DNA from 3 places in the Paraburkholderia sp. 22098 genome. Region 2 is predicted to be linked to each of the others. Evidence: predicted binding sites of a transcription regulator. Region 2 holds the regulator's gene; each other region holds the start of a gene.

Region 1 (6,918 bases), on a different contig from region 2:
CAGCCGCGAGCGCAGGTGCTGCTCCGCATTCGGCGCAAGCTCGTATCCGCATTCATGAACCGGCTTGCCGACGCGAATGGCGGTTATCGTGTCCTGCAGCGGTTTTCTTGAACGCACGTGCATGACCACTTCGCCGAGTGCGACCACCGGCACGTCCCGGTTGCGCGCGACGAATTCAACCGCGCCGCGGTGAATGTCGTCCATCGCCCGCTGATGAAGCACGAGGCCCACCCACGCGCGTGCGGGAAAGGTCTCGTCCAGCCATTCGACCTGGGCATCGAGCACATCTTCTTTTGCCGGGAAGGTCGGCACGAGAATGGCCAGGCAGTCCGGCAGGCCCAGCAGGTGCCGGTATTCCTTCTCCGGTCGCGACAGGTCCTGCGGCGTGAGCCGGTATTCGCCCTTCGGCGCGCGCGTACGCGCCAGCGTGATGAGTTCGGACAGATTGCCGTAGCCCTCGCGATTTTTCGCCAGCAGGATGAGTCCGAATGCCGGCGAGCCGTCGGCGTTCACCAGACGAAAGTAGGAGCCGACGATAAACGGCAGCTTCGCTTCTTTCGCCGCGACGTGCGCGCGCACCACACCGGCAAGCGAGCACTCGTCGGTAATGGCAAGCGCCGAGTAGCCCAGTTGCGCGGCGCGCTCAGCGAGTTCCTCGGCGTGCGACGCGCCACGCAGAAACGAAAAATTGGAGAGGCAGAAAAGCTCGGCATACGCCGGCAGCATGCTGAAGGTGGCATCCATGGCGCGTCATCCGAAAAGGCCATGAAGGAACCACCGCTGGTCTTCTTCGGCGTCGCGGCTGCTGACACGTTCGCGGTAAATCCAGTAGCAGCTCTGGTCGTCGGCCTGAGCGACGAAGTAGTCGCGTGTCACGAGTTCGCCGTCGAACCAGCCCGCCTCGATACGCTCCCCCGGCGACACCATGCGCAGCGGCGAGCCATAGAACGGACGATGCTGGCGCATTATCAAGCGCACCGGCGTATCGAGCATCCACGTGGGCCTCGGCAAGCCTTCCGGTATGACTGCGGGCTTCACCGGTTGCGTCACCGGCACCCAGCAGTTGGCGACTTCCGGCCGATGGTCGGGACTCGGCGCGGGCCGCAGCACGTTCTCGTCACCCAGCCGCGCGACCAGCAGTTCGAGTAGCCGTGCATGATCTTCCTTTGAGCCGCCGGGCTCGGGAAAAAGCGTATCGGAAGCCGGCGCAGCAGACTCCACTTTCGAGGCGTCCAGACGCAATGCGATAACCGGCGCGGTGAGCTCGATGCGATGCAAGCGCTCCTTCAGCAGCCTCACCAGGTGTTCTTCACGCCACGTTGGCTCGCCGAGGGCAATGTCGATGGTGGTGGGTTCAATGGCGTCGCGCCCCCGCTCGTGCTCCAGCAACAAACGTATTGCGGTGACCGCCAACTGCTTTGCGCAGAGCCAGCCGCACAACTGCACGATCAGCCGATGCGCGCCGAACACGGCGCCGTCCGCATGTTCGAGCCGGTCAGGCATTTCGATGCGCGCGGAAAACGTGGGCGGCAATTCGAGCCAGTCGAAGAGTTCCGGTGCGGTGCCGAATGCGCGGTCGAGCGAATCGAGCAGGTGTTCTCCGCAGCGCCGCTGCAACCCGGCGCGCGGCAGCCGGCGAATGTCGGCGATGGTTTCGCAGCCGAGCCCCGCGAACCAGTCGGCGAACTCGCGCACCTCGGGGACCGCGATCATGGGCAACGCGGCGAGGCGCTGCTCGAGCGTGGACAGCTTCAGCACGCGCCGCGCGCCCCGCCCCTTCGCATATCGCGCCAGCAGCCACGCGCCCTGGCCGGTCGGCGCGGCGCTCACGCGCGCGGTGAGACCGAGCGTGGCAAGCAGCGCCTTCGCCTCGCGGCACAGCGCAAGCAGTCCGCCAAAGAGGCGCAGGCTCGCGCCTATTTCCACGACGACGGTCGCTTCATCGAGCAGCGCGACTTCGGGCGAAAAGCGCATTAGCGCCACGCCGACCTCGCGTTGTGCGGACTGTTCGCGGGCGAAGTCGCGTTCGTGCATGTCCGTCTCGGGCGACAGCGTGAGCACGCCCCCGCGTTTCATGCCGAGCCTCACTCCGGCCGCGCGCGCGACGCTGTCCGCAATCACGACCTTGTCCTTCTCGAGCACGACACTGCCGTGAGCGGGCTCAGGCGACCACTTCGGCCTGAAAACTTCGAGCGGCAACTTCGGCAGGTGAACGGCGAGGAAGACGCGCATGTCGTGACAGCAGAACAGGAGTGGGTTGAAGGGGAATCGACAGGGGCTCCGCGCGCGAGGGCCCTCGTCGTTTCACGATGTCGACGGTCAGGCCGTCGGCAGATGGTTTGAGCGCCAGCCGCAATAGCGCCGGCGACGCGTCCTGAGCGCTCGCGAGCGGCCGCACCATGACGAAAAGCGTCTCCGACGACTGCGCCGCCAGATGCAGGCGCCGAAGCGACGAAGCCTGCGCATACTGCGCCCAGAAAATCAGCGCACCGCAACTGCCGGCACGCAGAATCTGTTCTGCCGACCACAGCGCGTCCGCCGTTTTCTGCGCCTTGACGCGCAGCACCTGCTCAAGCGACAGGCCGATGTAGCTGAGCCCGAGGCCGTCCGGTGTATGCGGGGGCTGGACGAACGCAATGGGCCGGTTGCCCGCGGCACTGAGTGCCGGGCGTAGCAGCCGCAGTTCGCCTACACCCGGCTGCTGCACGAGCAGGTCGACCAGTGCGCCCACTGGCCAGCCGCCACCAGGCAGTTCAGCCGATAGCGCCGGGTAGCCGGTGTCGACCACCTGCCCCCGGCCGCGCGCAAGCTGGGACGCCCGCCACAGGGACGGGTGTATCGCTTCGGGCGGTGGAGAAGAGGCAGTCATGGACGAAAAAACCTGTATGGATGTACAGTATCCTACACGGATTTTCGCGACGGGGAACAGGCACTTTTTTTGGGAACGAATGGAGGGACAGGTGTGTACCCAAGCTCGTGGGCCATCCATTCCAGAGAAAACGCCATACAGCAGGCACTTCCCGACGCACACCGCCATTGCGGCGATGTGCGGTCTGAATCTCAATGAACGGGCTGAAGCGCTGGGATCAAACCCGATCCAGATTCGCCGAAGCAAACGCCCAGTTCAAATGACGCGACACGGTCGCGACCAAATAATCCGGCCGGCGATTCTGATAATCGAGGTAATAGGCGTGCTCCCACACATCCACCGTCAGCAGCGGCACCTGACCGCGCGTGAACGGGGTTTCCGCATTGCTCGTCTTCACCACCGCGAGTTCGCCTCGATCGACCACCAGCCATCCCCAGCCGCTGCCGAATTGCGACGCCGAAGTGGCCACCAATGCTTTGGTCAACGCCTCCGTGGAGCCGAACTTGCGCTGGATCGCCGCCTGTAGCTTCTCGCTCGGCGCACTCGCATCCGGACTGAGCGAGTTCCAGTAGAAATTGTGATTCCACGCCTGCGCTGCGTTGTTGAACACGTCGACGAGCGCCGGCTGATCGTGCGACTGCATGATCAACTCTTCGAGCGACGCATTGGCGAGCGGCGTGCCGGCCAGCAGCTTGTGCAGATTGTCGAAGTACGCACGATGATGTTTGCCGTAGTGAATCCCGATCGTACGCGCCGAGATAACCGGTTCGAGCGCGTTGTCCGCCCACGGCAACGGCGGCAGAGTTTGCGGCGACGCGCCGAGATACGCCGGCACCCCACGCGAGCTTGCAGCCGTTGTAGCGGCCTGCGTGCTCGCGCCGAATGACATCTTCGAAAGCAGCACACCGACTGACGCCAGCGATCCGGTTGCCATCAGACGACGGCGCGACAAAGACGATTTGAGCATGTTTGAAATCCCCAGTAATGTGGCGCGGCGCTCATGATGTCCGCCGCACTCACACAACATTCCACGCTATCTGGCTATTCCATCGCGGCGGGGAATTATTTGCCGGCTTCTAACGGGACGATTGGGACGATCCGGAGCCTTGCGGCGCGTCGCTCTGCTGCTTCGCTTCGGTCTTCTGCTTCGCTTCGGTCTTCTGCTTCGCGTCGATCTTCTGCTTCGTGTCGGTCTTCTGCTTCGCGTCGTTCTGCTGATTCAAAACGCGCTTCTGCTTCGCATGGACCTTCTGCTTCGCAGCGAGCTTCTGCTCGAAGAGCGGCTTGCCGAATTCGAACGCCTTCGTGTAATCCGCCGTGTCCGGTTCGTCGTCTGTCGGCGAGCGCGGGATGTTGTCGGTTCTGCCACTCGTTACCGGACGTATGTCGAGCTTCAGACCGGACACCTGGCGCTTGACGGTGTCCGCGACCTCGCCGATGACAGCAGGCGTCACAGCACCCATCGGCTCGACCCCGTGTGTTGCGAACTGCGTGCGCAAGCCACTATCGGGCGTGAGAAACAGCGGACCTGCCGGGACCTTTTGCTCTTCGTCCTGATATTCCGTCAGCTCGTCGCGGTCGTTGAACCACAAGACGCAACCAAGGCACGGCGGCTTGGAACCCGCGGCGCGACCTTCCTTCAACATCTCGGGATAGTTCTTTTCGATCGTCAGCCTCACACTGATCTCGGCGTGGTGCCGGGACGGGTTGTCGGTCACGGTCAGGACGACATCGGGATTTTCGCCGAGCCAGTTGAACAGCTTCTGCGCGCGGCGCAGCTTGTCGTCTGTATTGAGCAACGGCGAAGCACCGCTTTGCGGCGCAGTACGAAGTTTTTCGGCAATGAATTCGCCGAGATGGTCCTTGAGCCTCGCTGCATCGCCGTAACGCCTCTGGAGCTTCTCGTTCGCTTCGCCATTGTTCATCGACATCACAATGCGATTGCTCGCACGGGACGCAACGGCCTGCAACTCGGTTCCGTGCAACTTCGGATTCCCGTCCAGAATGAAGCCCGCGAGTCGCGTCGAAGTCCGTTGACTATCGGAGTCATTCCTGGAGTATTTCCACTGCTCCGCAACGTCTTCTGGCGCGACCTTCGGGGCGCCGCCCTGGGTCTGCAAGCTCCACGCACGAAGTCCGCCGGACTTCACAGCGCCGGTTATCTGCTCGTGGAGCAACTGCGCGTTGTCGTCGGGCTCGATGCGCGACCCGGACTTCGACGCCGAAGCGGCGCTCTTCGACGCCCGTACTTTAAGCGGCCCAGGTGAGCCGTTGCTTTTGTCCGGCAAATTTGCCAGCGCCGCCGACGGCTCGCGCGCACTGCGCGGCTTCGCTCCTGACGACTGCGCAAGCGGTCTGTCACCGGCCGCTTTATCCGTCACCTCACCGGTCGCATTAGCGTTCGCATTAGTGGCCGCACTACTGTTCGCCCGCCCGTCGGGCACCCTGTGATCCAAGGGAATCCCTTTCAGCATCGTCTTTCTCCAATCCGCGTGATCTCGCGGTGCATCGCTGCTATCAGGCCGCGCCCGGAAGATTCAAATCGTCCTTGTGATCGTCGTACTCGGTTCCGGCAACTTCCTTCGCGCCGTCCTTGGCGATCTGCTTACCCGCTTCCTTCGCGGCCGCTTTGTTGATCACACCTTTGTTGGCCTGATACGCCGCGTTCAGTGCGGCCGACTCCGCGCCCTTGAGCGCCGTGCCCGCACCCGGCACGGTCAGCGCGCCGAGGGCCGCGCCGCCCACATCGAAGCCGGCCTTGATGCCGGCCTGCTTCATGTCGCCGCCTTCGAGCGCGGTGTCGGCGAGTTCGTAGCCGCTCGAAAGCGCCTGCGCGCCAACCGAGCCCGCTGCCGCCAGCTGGCTGATAAGCGGAATCTTGAGATCGGCGATCACGCCGAGCACCTTCGACACAACACCCTCGATCTTCGAGGCGATCGTGAGAAGTCCGTGCAGGAAGTCCTGGAACTGGCCGCCCTTCTTTGCTTTCGTGTCCGGCTGGTCGGCTTCGCCGTCCTGCATCGCGGCGACCGCGCTCGCGTCCTCAGCGCTCGACGGCGCCTGAGTCGCGTAGGTCGGCGCGGGCGTTTTGTTCATCGTCGAGGTGAATTTGTCGAAGTCCTTTTTCGAAATCTTGCCGTCGTCGGCGGCGTGGAAAAAAGAGCCGCTATTGCCGTGCAGCGCGTTGTCCATCATGCCGAACAGCATCGGATCGTTGAGCAGCTGCTTCGCGGCTTTCGCGACGTCGGGGTTCGGATCGTTCGACAAGGTCTTGAGCTTGTCGCGCGTCAGGTTTCCGTCCTTGAAGAACGCGTCGGAATTCGCCTGCATTGTTTTCACGGTGGCGGTTTCGTCTGCATTCAATTCGACGTTCGATGAAATCGCGTCTTCCAGCTTGCCGCGTTTGACCTTGCCGTCGGCGTTGCCTGCGAGCTTCTGCCAGTCGTCCGGATGATCGAGGTAATACTGGGCGGCCGCGATCACTTGAGGCGGGCGCTTTCCCTCGCTGCCCGTTCCGTCGACGATCTGCTGCAATGAGTCCTTCGTCACCGGGTCGGGCAGGTTGTCGGAATAGCGGTACAGCTCGCGCTCGGCGTCGTTAGCGGTCATGGGGCGGCCCTGCTTCGCGCCGCTGGTGTCGTCCGACGGAATGTAGTTCTTCTCGAACGAACTGGCCTGCTTCTGGTTCATCGCGATCAACGTGGGGGAGTTCGAAAGCGCTTTCACGTCGCCGCCACTGAACTTGCCGTCCGTCTTGCCGTTCTTGCCCGAGTCCAGCATCTGCTGCAAGCCGGGATCGTTCTTTACCGTTTGCAATGCCGCCTTCAGATCGGGCGGCGTTTTCGGATCGTTGATCTTCTTGTCGAGATCCGAGAACTTGAGCGTGCCGAGTTCGCCCTCGTGACGCTGCAACACGTTGAGCGCGTTTGCACGATCCGGCGACGCGGCCAGCTGCTGGTCCGCGAGTGTGCGCTTTATGTCGCCTGCGATGAACTTGCCGTCCGACTTGCCGTTCAATGCGCCGTCGAGTTGCTTCTGCAAGTCGGGAT
Region 2 (6,918 bases):
CCCGGCCGGGAATCGGCTCGCCGCACAGGCGGATCGAGCCGGCGTCCGGCGTGGCAATGCCGAGCAGCATGCGCAATGTGGTGGTCTTGCCGGCGCCGTTCGGTCCGAGCAGGCCGAAACACTCACCGACGTCGACATGAAACGACAGTCCGTCGACAACTTTCTTTTCGCCGTAACTTTTTTCAACCTGCTGGAATTCGATAGCGGTGTCGGGCATGGATAGGGATCGAGGCTCAGGCAAAAGAGGCGAATCGACGGGAAGGCTGCTCATTCTAGGTCATCAGCCGGGAAATGGCGGTTTAAGGAGCGCCCCGCGCTGTGGGTTCTTGCACTGCCGCAAAGGCGTCGCCGGCGTTGTCCTCATCGAGTGTGCCTCGTATGCACAAGGCCGGGGCGTGCAGCAATCGCACTTAGCGTTTTCCATCCCTTGCAAGCTGAATTGCGGCGCACCATGATTGATTCAGACCGCGCTTTTGCGGAAAGGGGAAGAACGATGGCGAGCTACCAGAAAATCCTGCTGTGCTACGACGGCTCGCGTGAAGGCCGCAAGGCTCTGCGTTGCGGCGCCGACCTTGCGCTGGATCTGAAGGCGCAAACGCATCTGCTTTCGGTGGTGGACATGCGTTCGAGCATTGCGCAAAGCGCGGGACTGCTGACGGACGTCGCGTGCGGCAGCTTCGAAAAGACCGCGCGGGACATCCTGCAAGAGGGCGTGGACTGGCTGACCGAGCGCGGCGTCAACGCGCAGGGTCACTTTGCGTTCGGCCATCCGATCGACGAGATCGCCAATCTTGCCAACGAGTTGCACGTCGACCTGGTGGTGGTGGGCCACCGTTGCCGCACAGGCTTGTCCCGATGGTGGATGGGTGCCGGCAATACACCGCTGCTCGACCGGGTGTCATGCAGCATTCTGGTCGCGTGCTCTTCAGCGCATGAGCAGCAGCAGGAAGCGGCCTGACGATGCGGTTCGGGCGCACGGCCACCCGCGCCGGGCATGCAGCCTTGGTGCGGGTGGGTGCTCGTGAGCTTTGGTCCGGATGAACGCGGAGGACGGAGTAGCGGGCGGCGCGTGTGCATTACGAGTGCATTGCGTCAGATCGGCCGCGTGCGCGTTCGATGTGTCAAGCCGCGCCTGGCGCTCACTCGTTCAGATTGACCGCCGCCAGCTTCCACGTGAAAAGACCCTCGCGCATGAAGATGGCGGAGTAACGCGCGTCCCCGGCACCGTGCTGGTATGTGACGGCGAACTCGTTGAGGCCGCGGTAGCCGGCTGTGGTTTGCGGCGGTTGGGGCGGGGTGGCCCTATCAACCGCGTTGCCGTTCGGATCACCCGTAGCGCCGCCGGGCGTGCGGCTGTCCGCACCGGACGATGCGGGGGCGGGCGCATTGGCAGCGGGCGGATTGCCGGTCACCGGCGCGGCGTTGGGCCGCTCACCCGGCTCGCCGCGCGGCGGCATGCCGTTCAAAAGCGCAGCCACGCCGTCGGGTGTTGCATACGCGTCGACGAGCGGGCCGATCAACGCGACGCCAATCATCGCGCCGATCGCAGCCAACGGAATACCGTTTCCATGTGAGTCAAGCCGCCGCGTCAGCAAGCCCGTGACTTGCTGCTTCAGGCTCTCGCGCAATGCAGGAAAATCGACATACCGATTCACCGTCTGCGCGTCACGTGCGTCGGCGGCGCGTTTGAGGTTGTTGAGCGCGATATACGGGGAGGCATAAGCGAAGCCCAACGCCGCGATCAGCGCGATCACGATCAACGTGACGGTAAGCGTGACTGCAAGCGGACGGGCGCTGCGCTTCCTGGGTGTTGAAACTGCCATCGAGCGGAAATCTCCATCAGGTGTGATCTAACGTGGACCGCAACCGCGCTGAAACGATCCGTGCGCTGCCACAAACCATGTGAGCGACGCGCCCCACACCTCACAACTCGTCAGGACTCGAACACCGCTCCGTGGACGTTGGTTTCCTCGGCGATGCAACGGTCAATCATGCGGCACACCGCGTCTACAGTGCCGACCATGATGAGCCGCGACGGCCCGTGGTACACGCGCACCGGCGCACGGCGCTCGGGCTCGGCAGTATTGAGCCCCGAGTTCAGCGACACGCGAGCGAATGCCGGCAATGAAGACGGCAACGCAGCCTGCCGGTCGGACCCGCGAGCGGGCAAGTCGAACAGCGACGCGGTAGCAGCCGTGGACGCTTCGATCAGTGAGCAAGGTACCAGCTTGCGCAGATGGCGCAGACGGCCGAACTGGCGAAACGGCAACAGGCGGGCAAGGCGTTCCATGAGTCTCTCCGGGCGATTCAACATGAGTACTGCTTTAGTCGGTGAGCAGGCGAGCGGTTGGCTAATGACGCACTGAGCTTGTCGCTCATTAAGCCAAACCCGTGCTGTCAGAATTCGCCCGGGCGGATAAGCCCGACAGCGATTCCTTCCAGCGCGAAATCCGCACTGCCTGTCTCAACGAAGATGTTCTCGTAATCGGGGTTCTCGGCAATCAACTCGATACCGTTCGCGCGGCGCTTCAGGCGCTTGACCGTGACGTCGTCGCCAAGCCGCGCAATGATGATCTGGCCGTCTTTGGCCTCGCTTCTTTTCTGCACCGCGAGCAGATCGCCGTCGAAGATACCCGCGTCGCGCATGGACAGCCCGCGCACCTTGAGCAGGTAGTCGGGCTTGCTCGAGAAGAGCGCCGGGTCGCACGCATAGTGTTGGGCGATATGTTCCTGCGCGAGGATCGGGCTGCCGGCGGCAACCCGGCCGATGAGCGGCAGCGACAGTTGCATGATGCTGGCGTGCGGCAACGTGAACTGATGCGGCGCCTCGTCCGGGCCAGCAAGCAGGCGAATGCCGCGCGACGCGCCGGCCGCGAGTTCGATCACGCCCTTGCGTGCAAGCGCCCGCAGATGCTCTTCAGCCGAATTGGCCGAGCTGAAGCCCAGTTCGGCGGCGATTTCCGCACGCGTGGGCGGAAAACCGGTGCGCTCTATGGCCCGGCGGATCAGATCGAAAACCTGCTGCTGTCGTGCGGTGAGTTTGGTCATGGCGCCACTGTATGGATGAACAGGTGCCTGTATTTTTATACAGTATCCGGCGCAATTCAAGCTTTACTTTAAGTTTGCGGCTCGACCCCTCGCTGGAACGTCGTAAATCGACGTCAAGACATCCGTTTTCATGCCGCAACGCCTTATCTGGCTGTCATTACCACTTTTGCGTATTAAAAAATGAATAAACATTATTTTTAATGATGAAAGCCCCTGGATAGACTAGCCTCCAGTCGCTCATGTGCACGTGACCCGACGCAAAACAACACACGCTGTTTCAGCGCACCAACATGCGGAGAACTTGGCATGAACAATCACGAAGCGGGCCGGGCAGGCAGGAGCCGAAAACTTATCGCAGCGCTCGCGTTCGGCGCGGCAGCCGCGCTTGGCGTCCTTGGCGCGGCGGGCCAGGCGCAAGCCGCCGACACGACGCTGCTCAATGTGTCCTACGACCCCACTCGCGAGCTCTACCAGGATGTGAACCAGGCTTTCGCCAAAGAATGGAAGGCGAAGACCGGCGAGACCGTCACGTTCAAGCAGTCGCACGGCGGCTCGGGTGCGCAGGCGCGCTCGGTGCTCGACGGCTTGCAGGCCGACGTCGTGACGCTCGCGCTCGCTTATGACATCGACGCCATCGCGAACAAGGGTTTGATCGATAAAGGCTGGCAGAAGCGCTTGCCCGACAACGCGTCGCCGTATACGTCGACGATCGTGTTTCTGGTGCGCAAGGGCAATCCCAAGCACATCAAGGATTGGGACGATCTGACCAAACCCGGCGTGTCGATCGTGACGCCGAATCCGAAGACCTCGGGCGGCGCGCGCTGGAACTATCTCGCGGCATGGGCGTATGCAGCGCATCAGCCGGGCGGCAATGAGCAGAAGGCCAAGGAGTTTGTCGGCAAGCTGTACAAGAATGCCGGCGTGCTCGATTCCGGAGCGCGCGGCGCGACCACCAGCTTCGTGCAACGCGGCATCGGCGACGTGCTGATTGCGTGGGAAAACGAGGCGTTTCTGTCGCTGAAGGAATTCGGTCCGGACAAGTTCGAAATCGTCGTGCCGTCCGTGAGCATTCTGGCCGAGCCGCCGGTGGCGGTGGTAGATAAGGTCGTCGACAAACATGGCACGCGCAAGCTGGCCGAAGCGTATCTGAACTTCCTGTACAGCGAGCAGGGCCAGGAAATCGCGGCGAAGAACTTCTACCGTCCGCGTTCGAACAAGGTTCCGGCCGAACTGACCTCGAAGTTTCCGAAGCTGAAGCTGTACACGGTCGACGATTCGTTCGGCGGCTGGGCCAACGCGCAGAAGACGCACTTTGCCGACGGCGGCGTGTTCGATTCGATCTACCAGCCTCAGTAACACCGCCCATGTCCGCGCCGCGGCAGGCGCGAACCGAGGCAACGTGACGCGCCACGGCGCGTCACTTTCCGGAGCGCGCCGCTGGCGCGCTTTTGGCCGATCAGGACCAGGCGGCCGGCAACACGAGCATCAACCGAAAGAGTATCGAGCATGACCACGTTGACCTTCCGCAAACCAAGCGCCTTGCCCGGTTTCGGCCTGACACTCGGCATCACGGTGGCTTATCTGAGCCTCGTGGTGCTGATTCCGCTCGCGGCGACTTTTCTGAAGACAGCCACCCTCGACTGGAGTCAGTTCGTGCGCGCCGTCAGCTCGCCGCGCGTGCTGGCCTCGTACCGGCTGACGTTCTTCTCCGCGCTCGGCGGCGCACTGATCAACGCGGTGTTCGGCTTTCTGGTCGCATGGGTGCTCGTGCGGTACAGGTTTCCGTTCAAGCGCATCGTCGACGCCGTGGTCGATCTGCCGTTCGCACTGCCCACGTCGGTGGCCGGCATTTCGCTCGCGGCCGTGTACGCGGGCAACGGCTGGATTGGACAGTTCCTGGAGCCGCTCGGTCTGAAGGTCGCATTTACGCCGGTGGGCGTGCTCGTCGCACTGACCTTTATCGGTTTGCCGTTCGTCGTGCGCACGGTGCAGCCGGTGCTCGAAGAGTTCGAGCGCGAGCAGGAAGAGGCTGCTGCTTGCCTCGGCGCATCGCGCTGGCTGACGTTTCGCCGCGTGGTGTTGCCGGCCGTGTTGCCGGCACTGCTGACGGGCTTTGCGCTCGCGTTCGCGCGCGCACTAGGCGAATACGGCTCGGTCATTTTCATTGCAGGCAATGTGCCGATGAAGTCGGAAATCACATCGCTGCTGATCATCACGAAGCTCGAGCAGTATGACTACGCCGGCGCGACGGCGCTTGCCGTCGTGATGCTCGTAGTCTCGTTCCTGATGCTGCTTTTCATCAATACGCTGCAGTGGTATCTGCAGCGCCGCACGAGCCGCGGCAACGCAGGTCCGGCGCCTGGCGCCGCGAGCGTTGCAAGCATTGGCGGAGGTGCGCAATGAGCCGCCATTCGGCAGGTCACGTCGATAACGCCGACGGCGTCACGCCGCACGCCGTGGCTCCGCGCGCGCCACTGAACATTGCGCGCCGGCCCGATCCGGTCACCGAACCGCCGCTTGTCCGCTGGATTCTGACCGGCATTGCGCTGCTGTTTCTCGGGCTCTTTCTCGTCGTGCCGCTCGTCGCCGTGTTTTATCAGGCGTTGAACAAGGGGCTTGGTTTTTATCTGGAGTCGCTCGCCGATCCGGATGCGCTGGCGGCCATCAAGCTGACGGCAATTACAGCGGGAATCGCCGTGCCTCTCAATCTGGTGTTCGGCCTCGCGGCTTCGTGGTGCATCGCGAAGTTCGAGTTTCGCGGCAAGGCGCTCCTCACCACGTTGATCGATCTGCCGTTCTCGGTTTCGCCCGTCATCTCGGGTCTCATCTACGTGTTGATGTTCGGCGCGCAAGGATGGTTCGGTCCGTGGCTGCAAGCGCATAACGTGCAGATCATCTTCGCCGTGCCCGGCATTGTGCTCGCGACAATCTTCGTGACGTTCCCGTTCGTCGCGCGCGAACTGATCCCGCTGATGCAGGCGCAAGGCAACGACGAAGAGGAAGCCGCGCATGTGCTCGGCGCGTCCGGCTGGCAGATCTTTCGCCGCGTCACGCTGCCCAATGTGAAATGGGGCCTGCTGTACGGCGTGATTCTGTGCAACGCCCGCGCGATGGGCGAGTTCGGCGCGGTGTCGGTCGTATCGGGCCATATTCGCGGCCAGACGGACACCATGCCGCTGCACGTCGAAATTCTCTACAACGAATACAACTTCTCGGCGGCGTTCGCCGTGGCGTCGGTGCTGGCCTTGCTCGCACTCGTGACGCTCGCACTGAAACTGCTCGCCGAGCGTCATATGTCGGCGGAACTGTCGGACGCTCGCGACGTGCCGGCGCACGCCGGACCCGTCACGCTGCCGTCCGCTTTGCCGTCGACCGCGCAGTCGCTGAACATGCAATCTTCGCAGCAACACCCGCTCAAGCAAGGAGAGCTGTAATGGGTATCACCGTACGTAACCTGCAGAAGCGCTTCGGCGATTTCGTCGCGCTCGATAACGTTTCGCTCGATTTTCCGCCGGGCGAACTGGTTGCGCTGCTCGGGCCCTCGGGGTGCGGCAAGACCACGTTGCTGCGCGTGATCGCGGGCCTTGAATACGCGGACGGCGGGCAGGTCGTCCTGCAGGGCCAGGACGTCGCGACCGTCGGCGCGCGTGAGCGCGAAGTGGGTTTCGTGTTCCAGCACTACGCGCTGTTCCGTCATATGACGGTGTTCGAGAACGTGGCGTTCGGGCTGCGAGTGAAGCCTCGGAAGGAGCGCCCGTCGGAAGCGGTGATTCGCGAGAAGGTGCATGAACTGCTCAAGCTCGTGCAACTCGACTGGCTCGCGCAGCGCTATCCGTCGGAATTGTCGGGCGGGCAGCGGCAGCGTATCGC
Region 3 (6,918 bases), on a different contig from region 2:
CCGCGTTCGCTTCGTCCGGACCGCCGATCTCGCCGATCATGATGACGGCGTCCGTTTCCGGATCGTCGTTGAACATCTTCATGACGTCGATGTGCTTCAGACCGTTGATCGGGTCGCCGCCGATGCCGACTGCCGACGACTGACCGAGGCCGATCGCCGTCAACTGGCCAACTGCTTCATACGTCAGCGTGCCCGAACGCGACACGACGCCGATGCGGCCCTTGCGGTGGATGTGGCCCGGCATGATGCCGATCTTCAGCTCGTCCGGCGTGATCGTGCCCGGGCAGTTCGGTCCGAGCAGCAGCGTCTTGCGGTTTTCGCGACGCATGCGGTCCTTGATCTCGATCATGTCGCGCACGGGAATGCCTTCCGTGATACAAATTGCGAGATCCAGGTCGGCTTCGACTGCTTCCCAGATTGCGGCAGCAGCGCCCGCCGGCGGCACGTAAATCACCGACACGGTCGCGCCCGTTTCAGCCTTGGCTTCAGCGACGCTCGCGTAGATAGGAATGCCTTCGAAGTCTTCACCGGCACGCTTCGGGTTCACGCCGGCAACGTACGCTTCGCGGCCGTTTGCGTATTCACGGCAAGCACGCGTGTGGAACTGACCGGTTTTGCCGGTGATGCCCTGCGTGATGACCTTGGTGTCTTTGTTAATCAGAATCGACATGTATTGACCTCTGTTCGTTTGGCGTCGCGCGGGAGCGCCACTGGACGACACGTTCGCCGCCAGCGTCGCTCGCGCGATGCCATTCGTAATCCTGGTTAATCCTGGTAAACGCGCTGTGGACTAGGCTTACGCCTTGCCCGAAGCGGCCGCGACGACCTTCTGAGCCGCTTCTTCCATGCTGTCAGCCGCGATGATCGGCAGACCGGATTCAGCGAGCATCTTCTTGCCCAGGTCTTCGTTCGTGCCCTTCATGCGGACCACGAGCGGCACTTTCAGCGACACGGCCTTCGACGCCGCGATCACGCCTTCCGCGATCACGTCGCAGCGCATGATGCCGCCGAAGATGTTGACCAGAATCGCGGTCAGGTTCGGGTTCTTCAGCATGATCTTGAACGCTTCCGTGACCTTCTCCGTCGTGGCGCCACCGCCCACGTCGAGGAAGTTCGCCGGTTCGCCGCCGAACAGCTTGATGGTGTCCATCGTTGCCATTGCGAGGCCCGCGCCGTTCACCAGACAGCCGATGTTGCCGTCGAGCGAGATGTACGCCAGATCGAACTTCGACGCTTCGACTTCAGCCGGATCTTCTTCGTCCAGATCGCGATACGCGACGATTTCCGGATGACGGAACAGTGCGTTCGAATCGAAGTTGAATTTCGCGTCGAGCGCGATGACCTTGCCGTCGCCCGTCAGGATCAGCGGGTTGATTTCGGCGAGCGATGCGTCGGTTTCCCAGAATGCCTTGTAGAGGCCTTGCAGGATCGCGCGCGCTTGCGGGATCGATGCGTCGGGCACGCCGATTTTCTTCGCGAGGTCGTCAGCTTCGGCGTCCTTCAGGCCCGTCGACGGATCGACCGCAACCTTGTGGATCAGCTCGGGCGTCTTTTCCGCGACTTCTTCGACGTCCATGCCGCCTTCGCTCGATGCCATCACGACGATCTTCTGCGAAACACGATCGATCACGAGGCCGACATACAGTTCCTTCTTGATGTCCGCGCCTTCTTCGATCAACAGGCGATTCACCTTCTGGCCTTCCGGACCAGTCTGGTGCGTGACGAGTTGCATGCCGAGGATCTGGTTCGAGTATTCGCGAACCTGTTCCAGCGACTTGGCAACCTTCACGCCGCCACCCTTGCCACGGCCACCCGCGTGGATCTGAGCCTTCACGACCCAAACCGGGCCGCCAAGCTCTTCCGCGGCCTTGACCGCATCATCCACCGAGAAGACCGGCTTGCCGCGCGGTACCGCGACGCCGAATTTCCGCAGGATTTCCTTACCCTGGTACTCGTGAATCTTCATGCGTGATTCCCTTCAGTCTGAGAGTTGGATTGAACTTCGTTTCCGCTACCGTCCAACATGCCGGGCGCATTGCCCCTGCCTTCTTGGCGGGCCGCCCCGTTGTCTGGCGATGCCGGGCGGTCAGCTGGGCGTGGCGCATAGCCATACCAGCGCGGGTAAAACTTCTGCACTGCCTCCCCGTCGAAACGCAGCGCCTGGCAGCGTCCCAACTGGAATGGCGGTTTGTCGTTTAAACGTTCGGCGGTACCGTCGGCCAACTCATTTTCTGAACTGGCGCTCGCGCCTGCCGCCTTGTCACCGGTATCCCACACGTCGCCGGCGAACGCCTGGATAGCAGCGGTCGGCAGGATCGCGCACAACTCGGTGAGATGCGTGCAACCAGCCGTGCCGGCCAGCAAACGGGCAGCATCGCGACGGAAGTTGTGAAGGAGATTGAGCCCGATGAGGGCACGGTAGGCAGGATTGCTGGCTTGGCATAGCCCGGGATAGGGCACCCAGTCGGACGACGCCTCGGCGTCGACGACATTGAGCTTGCGATCGATGGTGATGCGAAGCCAGAGTTCATGGATCGGTTGACCATTGGGCCGGACGCCCGACGCAAGCGCCACATCGCGTGGCTTTTCGTCGGTCAAGCACGCTTCCACATCCCACAGGCCATCGGCTCGCTCAAAAGCTTCCGCTCTGATTGCGCGGCGATGGCGCAATTGACGGGGCACTGGCGAGGAAAGCGGCATGCGGAAAGGAAAGGCCGAATTGGAAAACGCGTGAATTTTAGCATACTGGGTATTTGAGACAGCCCCGAATGCGGCGAAACGGCCTGCAGGCCGCCCAGAGCCGGTTTCGTGCTCGACGACCCTGTGCGCGCGGTCGCGGACTACGCCCGAGCTTGCGCCTATTCACCGCTCCATTCTTCGTCGATGCCCTTGAGGATTTTGCCGATGGTGGCGCCCGAAAAACCGCGCGATGCGAGAAAACGCGCCTGCTTCGCGCGCTCGGCCGATGTCTGCGGAAGTTCGCCGAACTTCTTGCGCCACACCGCTTGGGCGCGCGCAAGCTCGGTTTCGCGCAATTGGGCGCTCGCCTCTTCGACTAGCGTTTGATCGACAGAATGCTGCTTCAATTCGCCGACGATCCGGCTCGTGCCCATTCGCGACGACCGGCGATGAATCAGACTTTCGGTGAAACGCGAATCGGACAGCCAGTTCTCGGCTTCTAGCGTATCAAGCAGCGTATCGAGCGAGTCGTTCTCTTCGACGAACGGCTTCAGCTTACGTGCAAGTTCGCTGCGGCTATATTCGCGACGAGACAGATAGCCGAGCGCGCGCCCCTTAAGCGAACGTGCGGGACGTTGGGATTTTTTCGCTTCGTTTTGCCCGGACTTCGCGTCGGCGGACGCTCCGCGTGAGTCACGTGAGCGGCTATACGTGGGCTCGGTAGCCGTGGCATTTCCTGCAATCTCGAATGGGTCCGAGAAATCTGCGGAATTTGGGCTAGCAGGCGGTTTGTGAGACTGGGCGCGCCGCGGGCCACGGCCCGCAGCGCGATCATGCGCGTCGAACGATTCGGACGGATCGACCGACTCGTTCTCGTCATTACGCGGGCCGCCCGCGTTGCGTCCGGTATCGGACAGTGGCCGGCCCTTGCGTATCACGTAATGGTTACTCTTCTTCGCCCGCGACTTCTGCGCCTGCGCCGGTCACCGCTTCAGCCATTGCATTCACGCCGAGCGATTCGCGGATACGGTTCTCGATTTCACGAGCGATGTCCGGATTCTCGCGCAGGAATTCGCGCGCGTTGTCCTTACCCTGGCCGATACGCTCACCGTTATAGCTGTACCACGCGCCGGCCTTGTCGACGATCTTGGCTTGCACGCCCAAGTCGATGACTTCGCCCTGACGCGAAATACCCTCGCCGTACAGGATGTCGAAAATCGCCTCGCGGAACGGTGGGGACACCTTGTTCTTGACCACCTTCACGCGTGTTTCGTTGCCGATCACTTCGTCGTTCTTCTTGATCGAACCGATGCGGCGAATATCCAGACGCACCGACGCGTAGAACTTCAGCGCGTTACCACCCGTAGTGGTTTCCGGGTTGCCGAACATCACGCCGATCTTCATGCGGATCTGGTTGATGAAGATCACGAGGCAATTCGTGCGCTTGATCGTGCCAGTGAGTTTGCGCAGCGCCTGCGACATGAGACGCGCTTGCAGACCCGGCAGCGAATCGCCCATTTCGCCTTCGATTTCAGCCTTCGGCACGAGCGCCGCGACCGAGTCGATCACGATCATGTCGATCGAGCCCGAACGCACCAGTGCGTCGGCAATTTCCAGCGCCTGTTCACCCGTGTCCGGTTGCGAAACCAGCAGGTCGTTCACGTTCACGCCGAGCTTGCCCGCGTACTGGATATCCAGCGCATGTTCCGCGTCGATAAACGCTGCCGTGCCGCCGAGCTTTTGCATTTCAGCAATAACTTGCAGCGTCAACGTGGTTTTACCCGACGACTCCGGACCGTAAATTTCAACCACGCGGCCACGCGGCAAACCGCCGACGCCAAGTGCGATGTCGAGGCCGAGCGATCCCGTTGAAACGACCTGGATGTCTTCGACTACCTCACCTGCGCCGAGCCGCATGACCGACCCTTTGCCGAACTGCTTTTCGATCTGCGCGAGGGCGGCAGCGAGTGCCTTGCTCTTTTCAGCAGTCAGTCCAGCCGAGCCTTTCTTGCTTTCTTCCATGAATCGTCCTTTGCTATGATGAACGGCGTCTGAGGCAGATGTGCGGCCCACCTTTTGAAGGACAGCACACGAAACCCAGACACTGTATAAAAAAACAGTGGTTTTGGCAAGCGCGATTCTCATGCGAACGCGCATGTTTACCGCCGCGCAGCCCAAACCACCCACAATAATTTTCGGAGACCGCTGTGCGCCGCGGGGACACCCGAGGTGCCGGCCAAGCCTTGAGCTGGCGCACCATGCGAATTCTGATTGCCGAAGACGACAGCATACTCGCGGACGGTCTGGTTCGATCACTCCGCCAATCGGCCTATGCCGTCGATCACGTGAAGAGCGGCGTGGAGGCCGATACCGCGCTGTCCATGCAAAGTTTCGACCTGCTGATTCTCGATCTCGGCCTGCCGCGCATGTCCGGACTCGAGGTGCTACGCCGCTTGCGCGCCCGCAACTCCAATCTGCCCGTACTCATCCTGACCGCCGCGGACAGCGTCGACGAACGGGTCAAAGGCCTCGATCTCGGCGCCGACGACTACATGGCCAAGCCGTTCGCGCTCAACGAACTCGAAGCGCGGGTGCGCGCGCTGACGCGGCGCGGTGCGGGCGGCGGCCCGACGGTCGTGCGGCACGGTTCGCTGTCGTTCGACCAGGTGGGCCGGATCGCCTATATCAACGAGCAGGTGATCGAGCTTTCGGCGCGTGAACTCGGACTGCTCGAAGTACTGCTGCAGCGAATCGGGCGTCTGGTTTCGAAGGAGCAACTCGTCGATCATCTGTGCGAATGGGGCGAGGAAGTCAGCAACAACGCGATCGAGGTCTACGTGCACCGGCTGCGCAAGAAGATCGAGCCGAGCGGCGTGCGCATCATTACTGTGCGCGGGCTCGGTTACTGTCTCGAGAAGGCGGTCGCGCCGGCAAACCTCAATACGAACGCCGCGTCCGCGCCCGCTGAGCCCGAACCCGAGCCGCCTTCTTCGCCTTCTTCGCCTTCTTCGCCTTCTTCGCCTTCTTCGCCTTCGTCGCCGCAGTCAGACGGGATGCCGGCGAGCCACCACTACAAATAGAGCACACCCATGTCCGCACGCGCCGATCGCGCGACGGCCCGCGCGGCGGATCTCGACGAGGCGCGCGACGAGCGCTACGCCAATCCGTTCGCTCCGCCCGACGAAACCGAAACCGCCGCCGAGGCCCGCCCGCGCTCGCTGTTCGGCGAAATTCTCGACTGGATGCTCGCGCCGCTGTTGCTGTTGTGGCCGATGAGTCTCGCGGTGACTTATCTGGTCGCCAAGTCGATCGCGAACGGACCGTTCGACCGCGCGCTCGAAACCGACGCTTATGTGCTCGCGCGCCAGATCCACCCGGTGAACGGCGTGGCCGAACTGACGCTGCCCGACTCCACACGCGACTTTTTGCGCACGGACAACGTCGACAGTGTTTTCTATCAGGTGCTCGGCACGCGAGGCGAACTGGTGGCCGGCGAGCGCGACATGCCGCTGCCGCACGAAGAAGACCGGCCGCAACCGGGGCTCGTCGCATTTCGCGACGACATGCTGCGCGGCAACGACATCCGCGTGGCTTATACGACGGTCGAGTTTCCGCAGACGCCCGGCGCGGAGCCCGTGCTCGTGCAGGTCGCCGAGACGCTCGACAAACGCAGTCAGCTTGCCAACGACATCATCAAAGGCGTGATCCTGCCGCAGTTCGTGATCCTGCCGCTCGCCATCCTGCTCGTGTGGTTCGGCCTGTCGCGTGGTCTCGCGCCGCTGCACGCATTGCAGGCGCATATCCGCGCGCGGCGCCCCGACGACCTGTCGCCGCTGGAAGCGCGTCGCGCGCCTCCGGAAATCGAGCCGCTCGTCACGTCGTTCAACGATCTGCTGACGCGCCTCGAACAGAACATGGAATTGCAAAAGCGCTTTATCGCCGACGCCGCGCATCAGATGAAGACGCCGCTTGCCGGCCTGCGGACCCAGGCGGAGCTGGCGTTGCGGCAGGACGCGTCGGCGGAAGTGCATCGCTCGCTCGAGCAGATCGCGACGAGTTCGGAACACGCGGCCCGCCTCGTCACGCAGTTGCTGGCGCTCGCTCGCGCGGAGAACCGCATGTCCGGACAGATTTTTACGCCGGTGGAAGTGACAGAAGTGGCCCGCAACGCCGTGCGCGACTGGGTACAGGCCGCGTTCGCCAAACAGATGGATCTCGGCTACGAAGCGCCGGAAGAGC

The links. The regulator LexA, encoded in region 2, represses DNA repair genes until DNA is damaged. The targets are predictions, from matches to a motif close to ACTGTATNNNNATACAGT.
Region 1: the regulator LexA is predicted to act here: its motif matches at 2,881-2,898, upstream of imuA (translesion DNA synthesis-associated protein ImuA).
Region 3: the regulator LexA is predicted to act here: its motif matches at 4,783-4,800, upstream of recA (recombinase RecA).

The regions. Positions count from the first base shown of each region.
Region 1 covers NZ_JBQEPV010000002.1:72,757-79,674, reverse strand. Annotated here, with positions in the region: gene ACTJLB_RS03935 (error-prone DNA polymerase) at 1-744, opposite strand, end outside; gene ACTJLB_RS03930 (Y-family DNA polymerase) at 751-2,232, opposite strand; gene imuA (translesion DNA synthesis-associated protein ImuA) at 2,162-2,869, opposite strand; gene ACTJLB_RS03920 (superoxide dismutase) at 3,087-3,704, opposite strand; gene ACTJLB_RS03915 (hypothetical protein) at 3,946-5,343, opposite strand; gene ACTJLB_RS03910 (HrpF/NolX family T3SS translocon protein) at 5,387-6,918, opposite strand, start outside.
Region 2 covers NZ_JBQEPV010000010.1:94,941-101,858, reverse strand. Annotated here, with positions in the region: gene nodI (nodulation factor ABC transporter ATP-binding protein NodI) at 1-217, opposite strand, end outside; gene ACTJLB_RS21570 (universal stress protein) at 494-958, shown strand; gene ACTJLB_RS21565 (DUF2939 domain-containing protein) at 1,140-1,823, opposite strand; gene ACTJLB_RS21560 (hypothetical protein) at 1,934-2,290, opposite strand; gene lexA (transcriptional repressor LexA) at 2,398-3,048, opposite strand; gene ACTJLB_RS21550 (sulfate ABC transporter substrate-binding protein) at 3,355-4,404, shown strand; gene cysT (sulfate ABC transporter permease subunit CysT) at 4,555-5,451, shown strand; gene cysW (sulfate ABC transporter permease subunit CysW) at 5,448-6,482, shown strand; gene ACTJLB_RS21535 (sulfate/molybdate ABC transporter ATP-binding protein) at 6,482-6,918, shown strand, end outside.
Region 3 covers NZ_JBQEPV010000003.1:347,808-354,725, forward strand. Annotated here, with positions in the region: gene sucD (succinate--CoA ligase subunit alpha) at 1-670, opposite strand, end outside; gene sucC (ADP-forming succinate--CoA ligase subunit beta) at 797-1,966, opposite strand; gene ACTJLB_RS08255 (DUF2889 domain-containing protein) at 1,963-2,700, opposite strand; gene recX (recombination regulator RecX) at 2,859-3,617, opposite strand; gene recA (recombinase RecA) at 3,625-4,701, opposite strand; gene ACTJLB_RS08270 (response regulator) at 4,938-5,759, shown strand; gene ACTJLB_RS08275 (sensor histidine kinase) at 5,769-6,918, shown strand, end outside.